One region of the Klebsiella sp. RIT-PI-d genome, then DNA from elsewhere that is predicted to be linked to it. Evidence: predicted binding sites of a transcription regulator. Region 1 holds the regulator's gene; each other region holds the start of a gene.
What was found. Region 1 encodes Fur, which represses iron uptake genes when iron is present. Its sites were predicted from a motif close to ATAATAATGAGAACNACTATCAA; they were not measured.

Region 1 (7,072 bases):
CGGTTATGGCAATATTTTCCAGGATGAGCGCGACGTGAAATTTATGGTTATCGCGCCATTTACGATTTTCTAAGGCAGACTAAGACGGTTACACCCGGCGGCGCAAAGCCGCCGGTATTTCTACGGGATGTCAGGAAGATAATTGACCCTCACCAGTTTGCCCTTGCTCATTTCAATCGCGTTTTCCTCACGCAGAAAGGCCACTGACTTCATCACAATACTGCGCGACAAGTTTGTCATTTTAATGACAAAGTTAGCGACGTTTATACTGGCAAGCATATCCGGCTCAAGGCGACTAAGCAGCAGGATAGCACCCTGCACGCAAACCATGCTGCTGCCGCCCAACAGCAACTCCTCGCGCTCCTGCTGTCGCGTAACCTGCGCCAGCAGAAGCGTATACATGTCCTGATGTGCTTTCAACTCATCAATTCTGCTAAAAAAGTCTTTATTGCTGACCAGTCGATAGTCGCAGTCACTGTCTGCATGCAGAATAACATACTGCTCTGGCGTCCCGGGCATGATCATACCCGTAATGCCCGGTGCCCTTGAGCGCGTTAACAGCAATCCATCCCGTCGGCGCACAAGCGAGTAGTCGCCAGCATACAGTAAACAAATCTTATCGGCCTGAAAGGTCAGGGCGTGGTATTGCGCAAGGCGATTCTTATTCCTGTCGTCGAAAATGGCAAGAATATGGGTAATTGCAGACTGATATGCGGTGTTTTTATGCATGACTTAATCCATTGTCAATATCATCAGACGTCGTGCACAACGCCCGTAACACATCATTCTAGGCCGCGTAAATGATCACTGATATTAATGAATTCTGAATTTACTGCCTGAAAAAATAAAAAAGCCAGCCGGGGAGGCTGGCTGACTTAGCGTCCTGGTCGATTACTTGTTGTTGCCTTCGTGAATATGTTCGTTTTCACGGCAGTCACCTTCAGCACAGTGACCATAGAGATAAAGACTATGGTTGGTGAGACGGATACCGTGTTTAGCGGCAATCTCACGCTGGCGTAACTCGATTGAATCATCGCTAAACTCAATCACTTTGCCGCAGTCGAGGCAGATAAGGTGATCGTGATGATGCTGCTGAGTCAGTTCAAAAACGGATTTACCACCCTCAAAATTATGACGGGTGACAATGCCTGCATCGTCAAACTGGTTCAGAACGCGATAGACGGTAGCGAGGCCAATCTCTTCGCCCATGTCGATAAGGCGTTTGTATAAGTCTTCCGCGCTGACATGGTGATTGTCAGGCCCCTGAAGCACTTCCAGAATTTTTAACCGGGGAAGCGTGACTTTCAGGCCTGCTTTCTTTAATGCGGTATTGTTGTCAGTCATGCGGAATCTGTCCTGTTGCTATAAGATTCACTCCCCACAGGGAAGTATTTACAGAGAGTGCATCGGTCATAATGACTCTCATTATAGAACTGCCATGCCTGATTGAAAACCGTAAGTATCAGACAAATTTAGCAATTAAAACGAGGCGTTGTTCGCAAAGCGGAAACCGTCCTCGTTAAATCAGTGGCTATTGTACAGATAAGTACTGAAAAGTTAAAAAATTGTAGCAATTATTTTGATTGCTCAAAGCTATCGATAAAGCGCAGCCTTGCGGCTGCGCTTTACTGACATCAGGCATTGATAATAGCATCGAGGTGCAGCTCTTCAGAGATCTGCTTGACCCACTGCTCAACGCGTTCGGCGGTTAGCTCGGGCTGGCGGTCTTCGTCAATGGCAAGACCGACGAAATGATCGTCATCAGCGAGGCCTTTTGACGCTTCAAAGTGATAACCCGCGGTTGGCCAGTGGCCGACAATCGTTGCGCCGCGCGGCTCTATGATGTCACGAATAGTGCCCAGCGCGTCGCAGAAGTATTCTGCGTAGTCTTCCTGATCGCCACAGCCAAAAAGGGCAACCAGCTTACCGTTGAAGTCTACCTCTTCCAGCGTCGGGAAAAAGTCATCCCAGTCACATTGTGCTTCACCGTAGTACCAGGTTGGAATGCCCAGCAGCAGAATATCGTAGCCTGCGAGATCTTCTTTGCTGCTCTTAGCAATGTCATGGACATCGGCGACATCCTTACCTAACTGCTTTTGAATCATCTTTGCGATGTTTTCGGTATTGCCGGTATCGCTGCCGAAAAAGATGCCTGTGATTGCCATGAGTAAAATAACCTCTTGATACTTAGTAATATGGTGGTGGCGCATTGCACACGGATAAGGGCAATGATAGCAGAACAGAGAAGTACGCGGAAATAGCAATCGCTCTCGACTGCACTCCCTGCTACATGAAAAAAGGATTCAGGGCGATTTTCAGACAATATCCTGCGCGTGCAGTAGCGCAAGCTGGCTCAGGAGGATCTCTTCGATAAGCTCACTACGGCTGATCTGGCGAGCATCTGCCAGCTCATTCAGGGCGTCCACTGCGTCCGCGTTCAGCTTCAGCTCGACGCGCTTCAGGCCGCGAACCTTGTCACGTTTTAACTGATTACGCTTATTGATGCGTAACTGTTCATCACGCGCAAGGGGATTGGTTTTGGGTCTTCCCGGGCGACGCTCATTTGCGAACAGATCTAATGTGGTACGGTCCGTTTGTTCTTTTGCCATGATTCAGAGTGACTTCGGGGAATAAAAGCAGCCGGGCTTAAGTCCGGTTGGGTAGCACGCCATCATACAGCAGTGGGAGAAGCACGCCAACGTCCGCAGGCAATCTGGCGTGCGGACGTTGCATTTTTAATCAGCCTCACGCTCTGTCAGATAGCGACGAATAGCCCGTAGTACCGCCTCTGGTTTTTCGGCGTGTACCCAGTGTCCGGCACCCGCGATGACATGCGCACGCGCCTGCGGGAACTGGGCCAGCAGCGGTTCCCGGCAGGCTTCATTAACATAGGGAGAGTTGCCGCCGGGAATAAACAGCGCCGGGCGATCCCAGGCCGGGAGGGTTTGCCAGCCGGTAATCTGTGAATAGTGTTGCCACAATACCGGCACATTAAAGCGCCATTCGCCGTCGGCAAATGACTTCAGCAAAAACTGAATAACGCCTTCTTCATTAAGATGCTGGCGCATCACCGTAGCCGCCTGCTGACGCGTAGCGCAGCCGGCGTCCGTCACCGCATTGATCGCAGCAAATATTTCATCATGGCGTCGCTCGGCATAGCGTACCGGGGCGATATCAATGGCGACCAGCCCGTCAATGCGATCGGCGGCCAGCGCGGTAAGCGCCATGACCGCTTTGCCACCCATTGAATGCCCCACAAAGGTGGCTTTTTCAATATCATGTGCGTCCAGAGTATCCAGCAGATCCTGGGCCATCACTGAATAGTCCATTTCCGGGGCGCGAGGCGAAAGCCCGTGGTTGCGCATGTCGACTTGCAGGATTGAGTAATCGCGTACCAGATCGCGAGCAAGGACGCCCAGATTATCAAGGCTGCCGAACAACCCGTGAACGAGGACAATGGGTGAAGATCCAGTCAAATGTTGTGCAGATTGCGTGCGGGTATTTAATTTCATGGTAAAGATCTTTTTTTCGCGTTGGCAGGTTAAGGTATTATGGTGAACATTCTGCCGCCCGGCTGCAAGCTTTCAGAAGTTTCCGGAGTTTTACGGTCACCCGGGCTTTACGCTATCCGCAGTTGAGATTTGCTCTTATAATCTCAATAACTTGTACTCAAAAAATAACGTACTGGATCAAGATGAAAACGATCGAAGTTGATGATGAACTCTATCGCTATATTGCCAGCCACACGCAGCACATTGGCGAGAGCGCATCCGACATTTTACGGCGCCTGCTGAAATTTTCTGCCGTTGCACAGCCTGTCTCTCCGGTCAATAAAGAGGTTAGTGCCCCCGCAGCGGTGGCCGAGAAAAAACCGGCTAATACGGCTAAAGATAACGTTCGTGCTATGCGCGAGCTGCTGCTGTCTGACGAATACGCAGAACAGCGTAAAGCAGTGAATCGTTTTATGCTGATATTATCTACACTCTATTCACTCAATAGCAGTGCGTTTGCAGAAGCGACCGAATCACTGCACGGACGGACCCGCGTTTATTTCGCATCTGACGAGCAGACTCTGCTACAAAGCGGTAATCAGACTAAACCGAAACAGGTCCCCGGCACGCCGTACTGGGTGATTACCAATACCAATACCGGCCGTAAATGCGGCATGATTGAACATATCATGCAATCAATGCAGTTCCCGGTGGAGCTGATTGAAAAGGTTTGCGGCACTATTTAATCCATGCACCAGAAGGACCAGGCAATGGCAGTTCACAATCGTGCGGGTCAGCCAGCACAACAAAGTGATTTGATTAACGTCGCTCAACTGACGTCACAGTACTACGTGCTGAAACCGACAGTGGGTAACCCGGAACACGCCGTGAAGTTTGGCACCTCCGGCCATCGTGGTAGCGCGGCGCGTCACAGTTTTAATGAACCGCATATTCTGGCTATCGCGCAGGCAATTGCTGAAGAACGCGCGAAAAACGGCATCACCGGACCATGCTACGTGGGTAAAGACACCCATGCGCTGTCAGAGCCTGCCTTTATTTCTGTGGTGGAAGTGCTTGCAGCCAATGGCGTGGACATGATTGTCCAGGAAAACAATGGCTTTACCCCAACGCCTGCGGTTTCAAATGCCATTCTGGTTCATAACAAAAAAGGCGGCGCGCAGGCGGACGGTATTGTTATTACGCCATCGCACAATCCGCCGGAAGATGGCGGGATCAAATACAATCCGCCGAACGGCGGTCCGGCAGACACCAACGTCACGAAAGTGGTTGAGGATCGTGCTAACGCGCTGCTGGCCGACGATCTTAAAGGCGTCAAGCGTCTGGCATTTGACGCAGCCATGGCCTCAGGTCACGTGAAAGAGCAGGATCTGGTGCAGCCTTTTGTTGAAGGGCTGGCGGAGATCGTTGATATTGCCGCGATTCAGAAAGCAGGTTTGACCCTGGGTGTTGATCCGCTGGGCGGTTCAGGGATCGAATACTGGAAACGTATTGCCGAACACTACAACCTGAATCTGACCATCGTTAACGATCATGTGGATCAGACCTTCCGCTTTATGCATCTGGATAAAGACGAAGTGATCCGTATGGACTGCTCTTCTGAGTCTGCGATGGCCGGTCTGCTGGCCCTGCGTGATAAATTTGACCTGGCATTTGCTAACGATCCGGATTACGACCGCCACGGCATTGTGACGCCAGCCGGTCTGATGAATCCAAACCACTATCTGGCCGTTGCAATCAACTACCTGTTCCAGCATCGTCCGCAGTGGGGCAAAGATGTTGCAGTAGGTAAAACGCTGGTGTCGTCTGCGATGATCGACCGCGTGGTAAACGATCTGGGCCGCAAGCTGGTTGAAGTGCCGGTGGGCTTTAAGTGGTTCGTTGATGGCCTTTATGACGGCAGCTTCGGCTTTGGTGGTGAAGAGAGTGCGGGGGCATCGTTCCTGCGTTTCGACGGTACGCCGTGGTCGACGGACAAAGACGGCATCATCATGTGCCTGTTGGCCGCGGAAATCACCGCGGTAACCGGAAAAAATCCGCAGCAGCATTATGACGAGCTGGCGGCGCGTTTTGGCGCACCGAGCTACAACCGTCTGGGCGCAAGCGCAACCTCCGCGCAGAAAGCGGCTCTGTCTAAACTGTCTCCGGAAATGGTCAGCGCTGATACCCTGGCAGGCGATCCCATCACCGCGCGTTTAACGACCGCACCGGGTAACGGCGCGTCAATTGGTGGCTTAAAAGTGATGACCGACAACGGCTGGTTTGCCGCCCGTCCGTCAGGCACTGAGGACGCATACAAAATCTATTGTGAAAGCTTCCTTGGCGAAGAACACCGGAAACGCATTGAAAAAGAAGCAGTAGAGATTGTCAGCGCAGTTCTGAAAAACGCCTGATTATACTGCTATTCTATAGCGCCTCCTGCGGGAGGCGTTTTGCGTTTTAACGGTCCGCGATGGCTAAAACATAAAGCGATAGCCAATCCCGGTTTCGGTTAATAAATGTGCTGGCCGGGCCGGATCAACTTCCAGTTTCTGGCGTAAATGCCCCATATAGATGCGCAAATAATGGCCGTGCTCAACGGCATTAGGTCCCCATACCTGGGTTAACAACTGGCGCTGAGTCAGCACTTTTCCGGCATTATTCAGCAGAATGGCCAACAGACGAAACTCAATCGGCGTTAAATGTACCTCAATACCGTCGCGCAAAATTTGTCGGGCAGCCAGATCGATCTCAACGGTAGCAAACGTAAAACGAGGGTCGGTAGCGTGCCCGCTGGCATGACGACGCATGGCGACACGCAAACGCGCCTGCAATTCGCCGATGCCAAAAGGCTTGCTAAGGTAATCATCGGCGCCGGCATCAAGCGCAATGATTTTATCCGTCTCGTCCGTTCGCGCTGAAAGAACGATAATCGGCATCTGGCTCCACAGACGCACCTGACGGATAAACTCAACTCCATCGCCGTCCGGCAGACCAAGATCCAGAATAGCCAGATCCGGTTTACGGCTGGCCGCCTCCAGCAGTCCGCGCTGGAGCGTATCGGCTTCGTAAACTTTCAGTCCGTCAGCGTCCAGCGCCGTGCGTAACAGACGACGAATAGCCTGTTCATCTTCAACGATCAAAATGGTAGTCACGGTATTTCGCTAAGCTCTTCTAGTGTGGGCGGCGTCTCTTGTATCAGCGTAACACGAAAACAGGCTCCGCCGTGCTCCCGGTTGCAGGCGTGCAGCGTGCCGCCGTGAACGCTCACGATGGCCTGACAAATCGCCAGCCCCAGACCGACCCCCGGTATGGACGACTCTTTCATGCCGCGGGCAAATTTGTCGAAAATAGACAGTTCCTGTCCTGCGGGTATACCCGGACCGTTATCCCACACTTCCAGTATCAGATGATTTTCCTGTCTCCAGGCGCTAAGCCCAATTTGCGCCTGTCGCCCGGCATATTTAAGGGCATTCTCCAGCAAATTAATCAGTACCCGCTCAAACAGCGGGCCATCAACGTGGATCAGCATTAACGGTTCACCGAGCGCCAGCGTAATCGGGCGGCTGCCGGGTTCAAGGCTT
Region 2 (7,072 bases), 1.0 Mb from region 1:
GGACGGCGCTGTTTTCATAACCCTGGCTGCCAAAATCAATAACCAGCTGCTCCTGAGTTACATCCAGAATACGGCTGATAAACTGCCCCGACGCCCAGCATACGCGGATCGGAATTTGCTGTTTATGCAGATCGCGCAGGACGCCGAGCACCGCCAGCGGGCTTTGTTTAAGAAACTGTTCACTGTATTGCGTCACGCCGAAAGGTTCCCTGATGATATTCCTTTGCTGAAGTATCGGCGGCTGGCGGCAGAACTTCATAGCAGAGCGTGGTTTTTTTGCCAGTGAGAAAAATTTTCTCCGGCGCCGCACATTTACCAGGATTTACCTATACTTGAAACGTTAGTGCAGGGGAACAACGCCTGCTTTTTGTGTGACTTACAGGAGGATGGACTGATGGGTATTATTGCCTGGATCGTATTTGGACTTATTGCAGGTATTATTGCCAAGCTGATCATGCCGGGACGCGACGGGGGTGGATTTTTTCTGACCTGTATCCTGGGGATTATTGGTGCGGTAGTAGGTGGCTGGCTGAGTACGCTGTTTGGGATCGGTGGCCCGGTAAGCGGCTTTAACTTCGGCAGCTTCATGGTCGCGGTAGTGGGCGCCATTGTGGTACTGGCGATCTTCCGAATGGTACGCCGGTAACCCGTAGTCATGTTTTTGCCGGGCAGCAGATGCTGCCCGGCACGATTATCAGAAGTCGTAACCCACTGTCGCTATCACGCTTCGTTCAGCGCCCACATAACAGTTTCCTGTCCCGTAGCAGCCCGCCACATAATCACGATCGGTCAAATTGTTCGCATTAACCTGAACAAACGCCCCTTTTAACGATGGTGTCCACGCGCCCAGATCGGCCCGCACGGAGGCATCCAGCAACGTTGTTGACGGTAAACGCTCGGTGTTGCGATCGTCAGCCCACTGCTTGCCAATATAGCGCACGCCGGTGCCGACACTTATTCCATCGGTGATCCGATAGTGCGCCCATAACGAGGCCATCTGATCCGGTGTCAGCTGCGGCGTATTGCCATCATTACCGTCCAGTGAATCCTGGAAGCGCAGACGGTTCCAGCTATAAGAGGCGATAGTGCTCAGTTCCGGCGTAATTTGATTACGCGCTTCCAGCTCTACGCCCTGCGAATGGACTTTGCCCGCGGGAATAAAGGTGGCCGTGGCGATGTTAATATCGCGCGTTGCCACATCCTTCTGCGTCAAATCATACATGGCCACGCTATACATATCGGCAGTGCCCGGCGGCTGGAATTTAATCCCCGCTTCATACTGCTCGGCAGTGGTCGGTTTTAACAGCTTCCCGTTCGCCCCGGCAAGCGTTGCCGGCGTAATGGCTTCACTGTAGCTGATATAGGGTGATAATCCGTTTTCAAAGGCATAAAGCAGCGAGGCGCGGGTGCTGACATGATCGTCCGAGCGGCGGTTTTTAGTATCAAACGTATCGCTGACCTGCTCAGAGACCAGACGATCGAAACGGCCGGAGAGATCCAAATGCCAGCGGTTCCAGACCATTTCATCCTGGAGATAAACGCCAGTCTGATAGTAGCGACGGTTGTTATAGTCGCTGTAGGTCACGGTATGGCCGGTCTGCAGCGTATAGCCGGTAAATGGATCGAGCATGGCGGCAGAGCCGGCACCGGTCCATAAATCATTGCGGAAACGATGATATTCGCCGCCCAGCACCAGGGTATGCGCAACATCGCCGGTTGCGAAATCGGCCTGCACGCGGTTATCCGTAGACCACGCATCCAGCGAACCGCGCGAACCACTGTAGCCGCGCGCCAGGTTATCGGAGCCGTCAATCCAGCCAACCTGATACACCTGATCCAGCGACACGTTGGAGTGGGTATAGCTGCCGCTGGAGTGTACTGACCAGATATCATCGAACTGATGATCGAATTCGATACTGTAAATCTGCTCGCGACGCTTATAGCCATCACCCGGATCGCCTTCATTGGTGTCTGTCGACAGCTTACGACCGTTGTGGGCATAGCGCGTTCCCTCCAGCGGCAGGGAACCGTGATAGCCACCGGACGGATCTTTTTGCAGGTACGCGCGCAGCAGCAGGCTGGTGTCGGTATCCGGCTGCCAGAGCAGGGAAGGTGAGATCGCATAGCGTTCTTCACGGGTATTGTCGTACTGGGTATCACTGGTGCGGGTCATGCCGATAATGCGCCACGCCCACTGATCGTTAATGGCGTCGGTAAAATCAAACGCGCCGCCTTTGGTATTCTGGGTGCCGCCGCTGAGGCGAACATGTCCCTGCGGGGTAAACTGTGGACGTTTAGAGGTCAAATTCACCAGTCCGCCCGGTACGCTCTGACCGTACAGCGCGGATGACGGGCCTTTTACCACGTCCACGCGTTCGATAAACCACGGATCGATCTGAATGACGTTATGGCTGCCGCCGTCGCTCATCAGGCGCATACCGTCGAGGAACAGGTTGTCCACGTCGCCGCCGTGGAAACCGCGCAGCGACACGGTGTCAAAACGGGTCGCACCGCCGCTAAAGTTGGAATAAACCCCCGGGGTATAATTCAGGGCCTGACTGATGGTATTCGCGCCTTGATCGTCCATTTGCTGGCGGGTGACTACCGAAACCGACTGTGCGGTGGTGATCAGCGGTTTATCGGTTTTGGTCGCGCCGCGTGAGGTTTTAGCCGTATAGCCTTCGGTCGGGGTGAGGGCAGAGTCAGCAGGTGCGGCAGTCACCACCACCGTTTCTTCTGCCAGCGCAAAATGAGGAAGCGCCAGCGCGAGTGCGCAGGCCAGCGTGGAGCGTTTAGCCATCAATCGGGTCATCGCAAATTCCGGAGTTATGTAAAAGTGTAAGCAGGAAATGCGAATTATTATTGTTATCGTTTTTATATTCAAGCGATTTGCGCGGATAAATCCCTGCCAAATCAAAGGACTCAGCGGTTAAGTACGCATCAGGAAAGGAATATTTACGACACAAGCGCTACCCCACTACCAGAATGGGTAGTGGGGTACACAGGTTACTGCGCCTGTTTTGTGCTTACTGCATCATCGTTTGCCGCATCCGGACGGGTGGCAGGCACGTTATCGCAGGGTTTTTCTTTTGGACAGACGCGATCCAGCATTTTCAGGGTGACCCCGTTAGTCCAGCCAAATCCGTCCTGAAGAGGATATTCTCCGCCGCCACCGCCGGTTCCGGTTGAGCTGACGTCGTATTTCTCGACCAGCTTTTTCTCCCGGTCATACGTATGCTGCACATTGGTCAGGAAGCGCCAGGTGACGTCCATCGCCACTTTATGATGACCGTAATTTTGCAGGCCTTCGGCCGCTACCCACTGCAATGGTGCCCAGCCGTTCGGCGCATCCCACTGCTGACCGGTGTTAACCGTGGTGGTAGTGATGCCGCCGGGTTTGAGTAACTGTGAGGCGGTGACCGCCGCCACTTTGTCGGCCCGATCTCGCGCGGCGGCATTGACGTACAGCGGGAACAGGGCCGCCGCCGTCAACTGACTGCGCACTTTTTTCGTTTTCAGATCATAATCGGCGTACCAGCCTTGTTTATCATTCCACAGCCAGGTTTCCATTGCCCGCTGACGTGCGCTGGCTTCGGCATCATACTGACTGGCCTTCGCCTCGTCGCCTGCCGCTTTACTGGCACGGGCCAGCACTTTCTCCATTTTGAACATCAGCGAGTTTAAGTCCACCGGCACGATGCTGGTGGTGCGCAGGCTGCCGAGCTGATGAGGATCGTCCATCCAGCGCGAGCTGAAATCCCAGCCGGAGGCGGCACCGGCGCGCAGGTCACGATACACCTCGGTCGCCGGGCGATTTGGCGTATTTTTAGCGGTCGTCACATCGTCGAGCCAGGACTCAGTACGCGGCGCATCACGCTCATCCCAGTAGCGGTTAAGCAGCGCGCCATCATCAAGTTTCACCACCCGCTTATTGCCTTGTCCTGCGGTCAGTGAACTCGCGCCATCCATCCAGTAGTTATGTTCTTTCTCAAGCTGGGGCAAATATTTTTTTAACACCTCATCACCATTGTGATCGGCCAGCAGCTCGACCATAAAAGCGAAGAAAGGCGGCTGTGAACGGCTGAGATAGTAGCTGCGGTTACCGTTAGGAATATGGCCAAAGGTGTCAATTTCCCAGGCGAAGTTGGCAATCATGTCTTCAATCTTGTCCCAGTGCCCGCTCTCTGCCAGACCCAGCATGGTGAAATAACTGTCCCAGTAGTAGATCTCGCGAAAGCGCCCGCCGGGCACCACGTAAGATTCAGGCAGCGGAAGCAACGAATCCCATTTACTTGCGCGATCGGTGGTGCGGGTCAGCACCGGCCACAGGCCATCAATATGCGCGCGCAGGCTCTGACCCGCGGGCGGAACATACTTTTCGCCTTCGCCAGGCAGGGTAAAGTTCAGATCAACAAAACGGCGCAAATCAAAACCGCGCTGGCCGCGCTGCATCCGATAGTCGGCGAGGATCATCAGCGGATCGCCTTTTGGCACCGCATCGGCAAAGGTTTTCTGATCGGGGAACAGTTTGGCACTCTGTACGTCGGTAAACAGCGGGCCGAGCAGGACATCAGGCGGCTGTTTAAGGGCATCGTCAGCCAGTGCAGAACCGGCGGTAAAAAGCAGGGTGCTGAGCGCAATGTTCAGCGCCAGCACGCGAGGGCGGCGCATAGCAGGTATTATCATCGATTATTCTCCTTAAGACAGGTATATCAGCGCAACCGCTGCATCAACCTTCTGAAAACCTTAGACGAATATCGGCCCCTGCGAGTGATGAATGTGGCATTTTGCGGTACAACAGACATTTTCGCTTCACCAGATGCCACCGCAACTTAGCGACCGGCGGTTTTTCTTCCCCGACGATGGCGTACCGCCGCGCCGCCTTCCCAGAAGACCACCCGCTGCTGTAGCCAGCGCACAGTCTGCGCCCCGCAGAGACCCAGCAGCGCCAGCAGAACAACGCCGGAAAACATCGCCGACAGGTTCATGCTGACCGAGCTTGAGGCGATGAGATACCCCAGTCCGCTTTGGGCTGAAAGAAATTCCGCCACTACCGCGCCGATCAGCGCCAGCGCCACGCCAATTTGCAGCCCGGCGAAAATCTCACCTGCGGCCGAGGGCAGTTTGACGTGAAACAGCAGCCAGCGCGGTGACGCTGAAAATGCCCTGCAGGCGTCGAGTAACTCTGCATCGGTACGGCGAATACCGTTTACCGTATTCACAAATAGCGGGAAAAAGCAGACCAGCGACACCAGCACGACTTTTGACAGCATCCCAAAACCGAACCACACCAGAATAATGGGCCCCAGCGCCACTTTCGGTGTTGCCTGTAGGGCGACCAGTAGCGGGTAGATAAACTGCTCAAAGGTGCGCGACTGTGCCAGCGCGATGCCAAGAATAATCGCCAGCAGGCTGCCAATGACATACCCACTCAGGGTTTCACTTAGCGTGGTGGCAATGTGCGGCCACAGGCTGCCATCGCGAAAACCGGTCAGCAACGCCTGCCAGACCGCAGCCGGGGAGGGCAGCAGATAGTCCGGAATAGCGAAAATGCGTACACAGCCGTCCCAGATAACCAGCAGAACGGCCAGACTAATAAAAGGATACAGATGCGGTAAAAATCTACGCATGGGTAAAGTACCTCCGTAAATGCTGGCACAGGGCCATAAACTGCGGATCGCCGAGGGTCTGTGACGTGCGGGGGCGCGCCAGAGGGACAGGCAGCTCCTCAATGATGCGGCCCGGGCGCGGTGACATCACCAGCACCCGGTCGGCCAGAAACACTGCTTCCTGGATACTATGAGTAATAAACAGTACCGACTTACGCTGCTGCCCCCAGATGCGCTGAAGCTCAAGCGTCAGCGCTTCCCGCGACAGCGCATCCAGTGCGGCAAACGGTTCGTCCATCAATAACAACTGCGGATCGTGGAGCAGCATGCGGGCAATGCCAACGCGCTGCTGCATCCCGCCCGACAGCTCAAAAGGATAATCGGTGGCAAAATCAGCCAACCCTACCAGCTCCAGCATTTGCCGGGCGCGGACGCTGGCTGCGGCACGCGGCATTCCCAGCGTACGGGCCGGCAGCAGAACATTTTCGAGAACGCTCTTCCACGGCAGCAGATTCGGCTTTTGAAACACCACCCCCGCGTCACGACCCGGACCGTTAACCGGCTGGGCGGCCAGCAGAACCTCCCCGCGAGTGGCGTGCATCAGGCCCGCTGCCAGCTTTAATACGGTGGATTTTCCGCAGCCGGAAGGCCCCAGTAGTGCGACAAATTCACCTGCGCCAACCTGTAAATCGACACCGTCGAGGGCGTCAATTTCGCCCCGGCGGGTCGCATAGGTTAGCCCGACGCCACGCAGTTCCAGCGCTATACTCATGTTTGCTCCTGATGTGCGCCAACCGCTGCCGTAAGGAATGTCAGCACCTGTTGCCAGCTCAGCCGATTGGCGCGGGCATTGGCTACAGGCGTACCGCCGCCGTCGATGATCACCCCGGCAACCGGGTGTACTTTGGCAATATCCGTGGTGGGAACGAATGGAAAGCCGATAGCGTGGCCGCTCCCTTCATTGCGCTGATGCACGACCGGCCAGCGGTGCTGGCGATCGCTCAGGTCGGCCGCGATCCGCGAGCAGTAATCGGTGGAGGGCCAGAATCCGTCGTCGGTTGCTGAAATTAACAGCACCGGCCCGGCAATGCGCTCTACCGGAATACGCGCCGCCGCCAGGCTGTCTGCATCGCGTTCGACATTAACGAACGCCGGGGCCTGGCGAATAGGTACGCCCGCACGCGCCGGATGGTCAAAGGCATGCCAGTCGGCGCAGGGATTATCCTGCCAGATATTACGCAGCGGCTGTCCACGCCAGGTCCAGGCCGGGGCATCGCGGGGTTCGTCAGGGCGTCCGGCCCGCAGCGTGCCGTGGATCACGGCGCTGGGGACGTAGCCAATCACCGCAGAGACGCGCTCCGGAAAGGTGGCGCCCAGCAGCAGGGCCAGCTCGCCGCCGCGTGAATGACCGGCCACCGCCACAAACCCGTGGCGCGGGTGCAGCGTCTGATGAACCCAGTCGA
Region 3 (7,072 bases), on a different contig from region 1:
TCCGACCAGCTGCCCCTGTGCGCCCAGCCCGTACACGATTTCGGTTACGTCCCCGCCCAGCGACACGATCTTGTGCCCGGCAGCACTCGCTACCAGCGGCAGAGCAGCCAGCAGCATCAGTAATTTTTTCATGCGCCAATCCCGTCATTGCACAACGCGTCCATCTGCATACGCCATTGGGCCTGCTCCGGCTGCCCCTCGCTACGCTGGCCGTAGATCTGGGCGATCTGAGTGCCGTCAGCGGCGAACAGTTCGAGGCTGGTGACATGGCCGTCGGCAGTGGGCTTGCGCGTGATCCAACTTTCGGCGATCCCCGCTTCAGGCAGGTGCAGAGTAAAGTGCAGGTTAAAAATATTGATCCAGCCTTTCATCGGCGTCAGTTTTTCCAGCGTTCCGGTGAAGATCTGCACGCAGCCGCGATTGCCAACAAAAATCATGATCTCATTGCCCTGAGCCAGGACGGTATTCAGCAAACGCGGCAGAGCGTTATTATCAACCTGGCAGGCCAGATCGTCGCCTACCAGGCGAAATGCCTGTTGACGCGACAGGCGATGTTTCTTCAGCAGGCCGAAGAACTGGTGAACATCGGTCATCTCCCGCCATTGCCGATCCAGCGCATGGGCATCCGGGTTTTGCGCATGCTCTACGGTCGGGGCAGCGGTAATCACCAGCGGTATCACGTCACGCGCGGTAAACCGGGCAACCAGCGCATTCCACGCGGTCAGATCGGTCTGCGCGGTAACATAGACTTTCAGCACCGCGTCCCCCTGATGATCGAAAAATTGCAGGCTGTGACGCTCGCCGTGCGGGCTGTGCTCGCACAGGCTGAAGGCGCTGGCCCACTGGCCGAAGAACAGGCGCAGGTCAAGCGCACGCGGATTCAACACGATCCCGGCATGTTCACTGAGGTGCAGATGGGTAAAGCTGCCGCTGTGCTCGTGGACGGCCCAGGTGTTGCGGCAGATGCATTTGGTGTCGCCAACCTGTTCCAGCGCCGCCAGTATTTCACGCATCTCACTGGTCAAACGTAGCGCATCGTGGCCGACCCGTGCGGCGGTCAACTCCGCTTCACTGATTGCCATTTCTGCGGCGATATCGCGGGCATACTTTGCAGGATCCTGTGCTTTAAGGCTCTGATATTGCTGCCAGAGAGTTGAAACGTCTGCTGATGGAACGGACATAATGTTTGCTTCCTTAAAAGGTTAAAAACCCCGGCAGCGAGGCCGGGGGGTACAGGCATCAGAAATAACGCTTTACTCAGAAGTCGACGTTAACGCCCAATTGCCACGTACGTCCTGGCATCACGGCCAGCGCCTTGTCATAAGCATCCTGACGCGTCGATTGCTCAATGGTCCGGCTGCTCAGGTAGTCGCGATATTTACGATCGGTAATGTTGTAAATTCCGCTATTGAGTCTGACGTTCTTCGCCACCTGCCACCAGGCCGTCCAGTCCAGCAGACCATAGCCCGGCACGCGAATATACTCATTACTGGCGCTCGCAATCGCAGAACCGGTATTCGCGTAGGATTCACGACTGGTCGTGGCGGCGCGCTTGCCCTTCACAAAGGTGGCAACCAGCGCGGTACCATAGCGTTTTGCCGGATCGTCCCACGCCACGCCAGCGATGGCTTTCATCGGCGCGATGCTGTCGAGATCGATGTATTTATCGCCGCTATAGCTTGATTTTGATTGTCCCTGAGAATAGCCGTACGCCAGCGTGGCGCTTAAGCCATTTATCTCTTCGAACCAGGTACCGACATTAAACTTCGCGCTAATTTCACCGCCGTAGATATAGGCTTTGTCACGGTTTTCCGCCTGATAAGTGGTGTAAATGTTCGACGGCACATGAGTGAACTGGTCCGGGTTATTGGCACGCGAATAGCGGGTATAAGCAATAAAGTTTTTATAGGTGTTATAGAACAGCGAGGTACGCAGCGTCACACCGTCGGTCACCTCTCCTTTCATCCCCCACTCAACGTTATCGCTGGTTTCGGTTTTCAGATCGGTATTGCCAATAAGCGCATATTGCTGTCTTCCGGCATAGCTGGAGCCGAGATTCCACGAGCCGTAAAGCTGGCTGGCATTCGGGAATTCAGCGCCGCGTTTGTATTGCAGCCAGGTCATCAGACGCGGAGTGATGTCATACTGGAACGTCAGCGACGGCAGCAGTTGCGTATCGGAATTTTTGCCGTACAACGTTGAGACTTCGCCTTCGTCCAGCACGGCGCTATTGGTTGTTAAATCCGCAAGGCTTTGCGGCTTCATCGACTGACGGACAACGCGCGCGCCGGGAATAATCGCGAAATGGTGGCCTTCGACATCGAAATTAATCTGATCCTGCAAGAATGCGCCGAGCGTATAACTCTGGCTGTCGGCTTCCGGTTGCATGATTTCAGTATAGGCACTGGGCGTCGGCGATTGCTTAAAAGGACGCTCGGTTTTAGTCGTGCTGGCGTTAAAACCGGCGCTCAGATCGTGACGGCCAAGGGTCTTCGTCAGCGCATTTTGCAGGCCCCAGGTTTCAGTATCATAATTGGAATAGACGGTCTGCATCCCGGTCGCGATGCTGTCCGGCTGATAAGTCCGATCGTGCGCTTCGGTATGTTGGTAGTAAACTTTGGTCGACATGCTGTCCAGCCAGTCGTTCATCGGTGTCCAGTCATCTTTCAGGCTGGCTCCCCAGCGACGGGTCTGACTGGTTTGCTGCGCGTCGCCAAGGATCTGGCTACCGCTGCTGTTCCACGCGTCATACCGGCTATGATTGGTCTTGTGATAGTAATCCAGCGTGCCGGTGAATTTATGCTCATCGCCGGGCTGCCAGATCCCTGACGTCATCATGGCGTCGGAGTGCCAGTTGGCCGGATAAGCGTCTACCGTATCGCTATTATTACGCGTTTGCTGACCGTCACGACGGCTGTAGACGAAAATGCCGCGCAGCGTCTCATCCCCTGCCGCACCGGTGATGCCGTTGTGCCAGCTACGATCGGCGGAATCATAGTCACTCTGGTAACCGAACCCGGCCTCTTTTCCGGGGCGCAGATAGTCATCCGCAGATTTCGGGCGGAAGGAGACATTGCCGCCGATGGAGGTATTCGCCTGATCTGTCGAAGTCGCACCGGATTCAATGTCCACATTGCCATACATATAGGGATCGATATAGTCCCGGCCAATACCAAACGTATTCAGACCTGAACGGCTGACATAGCTTCGCCCGGTAGCGTCCGGCTGCGGTATTCCGTCTACATCAATGCCGACGCGATTGCTCTCCAGCCCGCGAATGTTGTAGCCGGTATAACCGCCGCGATCGAATCCGCTTTTACCGTTTCCGGAGCCGCCGCTGGTGCCCGTCGCACCGATCAGCGGCTCATAGCGCATAATGGATCCAAAGTCGTTTGCGCCTTTGTTCTGCAACTCCTGAGCGCCGAGCGTATGGCGATTTCCTGCGTTCAGTACCGGCGCAGGCGCGCTAACGATCATCCGATCGGCAGGCTCCTCGTATGCAGGATTTACTGTGGTCGTTGCCGGTGAGGTCTGTGCCGCATAAGCCGGGGCCTGATAAAGCGAGGCGAGCAATGAGGTCGCCAGAACGCTTTTCCCAAAGCGATGCAAAGAAATGTGCGATGTATGCATAATGTCTTGTAAGCCTTAATTTTATTAGTATCGGGGCTCACATCTCTCTTCCACTGACTCGTCGAAAATGGGGTAAATAAAAAGATCACGTACTGTTATAAATTATGCATTGAATACTAATGATAACTATTATCAATTGCAACAACTTCACAAAGTCTTCACATTTTTGCCGCAACATCGGTAAATTATCCCCCCAATTCCTTTTTTTCAGAGATGATAAAAATGCGTAAAAACGCGGTAACACTCCAGTATTGCTCGCAATGTAACTGGATGCTTCGGGCAACCTGGATGGCGCAGGAACTGCTCCAGACATTTAGTACCGATCTTGATTCAGTACGCCTTGTCCCTGGTACCGGCGGAATTTTTGTGATTGATATCGATGGGCAGATCGTCTGGGATCGTAAACAGGACGGTGGATTCCCGGATGCCGCAGAACTGAAACGCCGGGTGCGCGACTACTGTTTTCCACAAAAAGATCTGGGCCATATTGAGAAGAAAAGCGACTGATCGCACACTTTCGTTTTAAGCGCGCTGTCAACGCGCATTCATTTCTCTTTTTAACAACATTTTATACCTCCCCTCCTGAATGCTGGCAGCTATCGCCAGCACTTTCATCTCGCCCAAACATTCATAATATTTCTTTTTCTTTCGATATCAGACTTTGATCACATAAAACCTTTTCAAAACCCTATACTTTCTTTCGAAGAAAACAAACGAAAGATTTCGGAGGGGTAATGTACGTTATTTCGACCACCGCGATGCTGCGAAAAGCACAGTATGAAGGCTATGCCGTACCCGCATTCAATATCCACAATCTTGAAACGCTGCAGGTCGTTGTAGAAACCGCAGCTGAACTGCGTTCTCCGCTGATCGTCGCCGGTACGCCGGGCACATTCAGCTATGCAGGTAGCCAGAATATTGTGGCTATTGCAGGTGCGCTGGCCCACCAGTTTAACCAGCCGCTGGCCATCCATTTAGATCATCACGAAAAATTCGCCGACATTGAGAGCAAAGTTCTGGCGGGCGTGCGTTCGGTGATGATTGACGGTTCCCACTTAGCCTTTAACGAAAACGTAGCGCTGGTGAAGAAAGTCGTCGATTTTTGTCACCGTTACGATGTCAGCGTAGAAGCTGAGTTAGGCCGTCTGGGCGGTCAGGAAGACGATCTGATCGTCGACGGAAAAGACGCGCTTTATACCCATCCACAGCAGGCGCAAGAATTCGTTGAAAGAACGGGAATTGATTCCCTGGCAGTCGCCATCGGCACTGCTCACGGGCTTTATACAGCAGAGCCAAAACTCGATTTCGTCCGCCTTGAGGAAATTCGTCATACCGTTAACGTCCCGCTGGTGCTTCACGGCGCATCGGGCCTTCCTGCTCAGGATATCCGTCAGGCCATTTCGGGAGGCGTGTGCAAAGTCAACGTGGCGACCGAATTAAAAATCGCGTTTTCGGATGCGCTTAAGGCCTATTTCCTTAGTTATCCGGATGCCAGCGATCCACGTCATTACATGGTTCCGGCAAAAGCAGCCATGAAAGCTGTCGTGAAGAAAGTGATTGCTGACTGCGGCTGTGAAGGAAAGCTGTAAATCCTGGGTAACTTAAGAAACTGCAGCGAATTTTTTACGAGCACGATCACGAACGCCGCATGTTCTCTTTGCTTCAGGCTCAAAAGATTATGAAGATAAAAATAAGCAAACGGAGATTAAAATGAAAGAGATTATTTCTGCTCATAAAGCGGGTAAACACACGGGTATCTGTTCCGTTTGCTCTGCACATCCGTTGGTCATCGAAGCCGCATTGCGCTTTGATTTGCATACGCAAAACAAAGTGTTAATAGAGGCAACATCAAATCAGGTGAATCAGTTTGGCGGCTATACCGGCATGCAACCCGCTGATTTTCGCGATTTTGTGTATAAGATTGCTGAAACTGTAGGTTTCCCGCAGGCGCGTATTATCCTTGGCGGCGATCATCTTGGCCCAAACTGCTGGCAACATGAAAATGCGGCCTCCGCGATGGAAAAATCGCTCGAACTGATCCGCGCTTACGTGGCGGCGGGCTTCAGTAAAATTCATCTTGATGCCTCGATGTCCTGCGCAGACGATCCGGTGCCGCTGGACCCGGTAGTCGTGGCAGAACGTGCGGCTCAGCTGTGTCAGGTGGCAGAGCACACGGCGACAGCAGAACAGAAACGTCATCTGACCTACGTTATCGGCACTGAAGTTCCGGTTCCTGGCGGTGAGGCCAGCACTATTGGTAGCGTGCACGTTACGCGAGCGGAAGACGCCGCCCGCACGCTGGAAACCCATCAGGTTGCCTTTCGTACACGAGGTCTGGACGAGGCGCTCACGCGCGTCATTGCCATTGTGGTTCAACCCGGCGTTGAATTCGATCACACGCAAATTATTCATTATCAGCCGCAGCAGGCACAGGCGCTGTCACGCTGGATCAAAGACACGCCCATGGTCTACGAGGCGCACTCTACGGATTATCAGACCCGCTACGCCTATCGCGCGCTGGTGCAGGATCATTTCGCTATCCTCAAAGTTGGACCGGCACTGACGTTCGCGTTGCGCGAGGCCATTTTCGCCCTCGCAAAAATGGAGAATGAACTTATCGCACCGGAAGATCGTAGCCGGGTGCTGGACGTAATTGATGAAGTCATGTTGAATGAACCAGGCTACTGGAAAAAATATTATCGTCCAGCCTGGAGTCAGGCGATGGTTGATATCCATTTCAGCCTCTCCGATCGCATCCGCTATTACTGGCCGCATCCACGCATAAGCCAGAGCGTAGAAAAACTCCTCGCCAACCTGAGTACCGCCTCCCTGCCGCTGGGGCTTATTAGCCAGTATATGCCGGTGCAGTTCGAACGCCTGGCAATGAGCGAACTTACCGCCACGCCGCACATTCTCATCCTCGATAAGATTCAGGATGTGCTGCGTGCCTACCGTTACGGTTGTTCTTCCGAAATAGCCTGATCGTCATAAAGAGGATTTATGAGCCAATTATTTGTTCGCATCGGAATTGATTTCAGTACCTGCCATCAGGCGCTGGAGCATATCGGACAAGAGATGCTGGTGAAGGGCGTCGTGCACGAAACCTGGCCGCAGGCGTTACTGGCGCGGGAAGCCGATTTCCCCACCGGTATCGCCCTGGAAAATCATGCGGTTGCGATCCCGCACTGCGAAGCAATACATGCAAAATCCCCGGCGATTTACCTGATTCGCCCGCAGAATCCGGTCCTTTTCCGCCGCGCAGATGATGACGGTGAAATTCCGGTCTCATTGATCATTGCGCTGATTGTAGAGAACCCAACGGCACAGCTAACGCTGCTGCGGCGGTTATTCAGTGAGCTGCAAAATCCAGACGCTCTCGATGCTCTGCTGGCGGCGTCTGACAGCGAGCTTGGGCACCTGTTTCAAAAAACAATCCTCGACG

Region 2: the regulator Fur is predicted to act here: its motif matches at 2,856-2,878, upstream of AC791_RS13200 (TonB-dependent siderophore receptor).
Region 3: the regulator Fur is predicted to act here: its motif matches at 3,744-3,766, upstream of AC791_RS02300 (TonB-dependent receptor domain-containing protein).

What each region holds. Positions count from the first base shown of each region.
Region 1 is NZ_LGIT01000009.1:411,455-418,526, forward strand. It holds gene chiP (chitoporin ChiP) at 1-73, shown strand, start outside; gene AC791_RS08535 (helix-turn-helix domain-containing protein) at 121-729, opposite strand; gene fur (ferric iron uptake transcriptional regulator) at 892-1,344, opposite strand; gene fldA (flavodoxin FldA) at 1,635-2,165, opposite strand; gene ybfE (LexA regulated protein) at 2,316-2,609, opposite strand; gene ybfF (esterase) at 2,736-3,512, opposite strand; gene seqA (replication initiation negative regulator SeqA) at 3,695-4,237, shown strand; gene pgm (phosphoglucomutase (alpha-D-glucose-1,6-bisphosphate-dependent)) at 4,262-5,902, shown strand; gene kdpE (two-component system response regulator KdpE) at 5,966-6,643, opposite strand; gene kdpD (two-component system sensor histidine kinase KdpD) at 6,640-7,072, opposite strand, start outside.
Region 2 is NZ_LGIT01000009.1:1,438,853-1,445,924, reverse strand. It holds gene ycgR (flagellar brake protein YcgR) at 1-196, opposite strand, end outside; gene AC791_RS13205 (GlsB/YeaQ/YmgE family stress response membrane protein) at 395-646, shown strand; gene AC791_RS13200 (TonB-dependent siderophore receptor) at 695-2,812, opposite strand; gene AC791_RS13195 (alpha,alpha-trehalase) at 3,007-4,686, opposite strand; gene AC791_RS13190 (ABC transporter permease) at 4,833-5,630, opposite strand; gene AC791_RS13185 (ABC transporter ATP-binding protein) at 5,623-6,381, opposite strand; gene AC791_RS13180 (acyl-CoA thioester hydrolase/BAAT C-terminal domain-containing protein) at 6,378-7,072, opposite strand, start outside.
Region 3 is NZ_LGIT01000003.1:400,828-407,899, forward strand. It holds gene AC791_RS02290 (heme/hemin ABC transporter substrate-binding protein) at 1-132, opposite strand, end outside; gene AC791_RS02295 (hemin-degrading factor) at 129-1,181, opposite strand; gene AC791_RS02300 (TonB-dependent receptor domain-containing protein) at 1,258-3,630, opposite strand; gene AC791_RS02305 (SelT/SelW/SelH family protein) at 3,853-4,137, shown strand; gene AC791_RS02310 (tagatose bisphosphate family class II aldolase) at 4,365-5,219, shown strand; gene gatZ (tagatose-bisphosphate aldolase subunit GatZ) at 5,341-6,612, shown strand; gene gatA (PTS galactitol transporter subunit IIA) at 6,631-7,072, shown strand, end outside.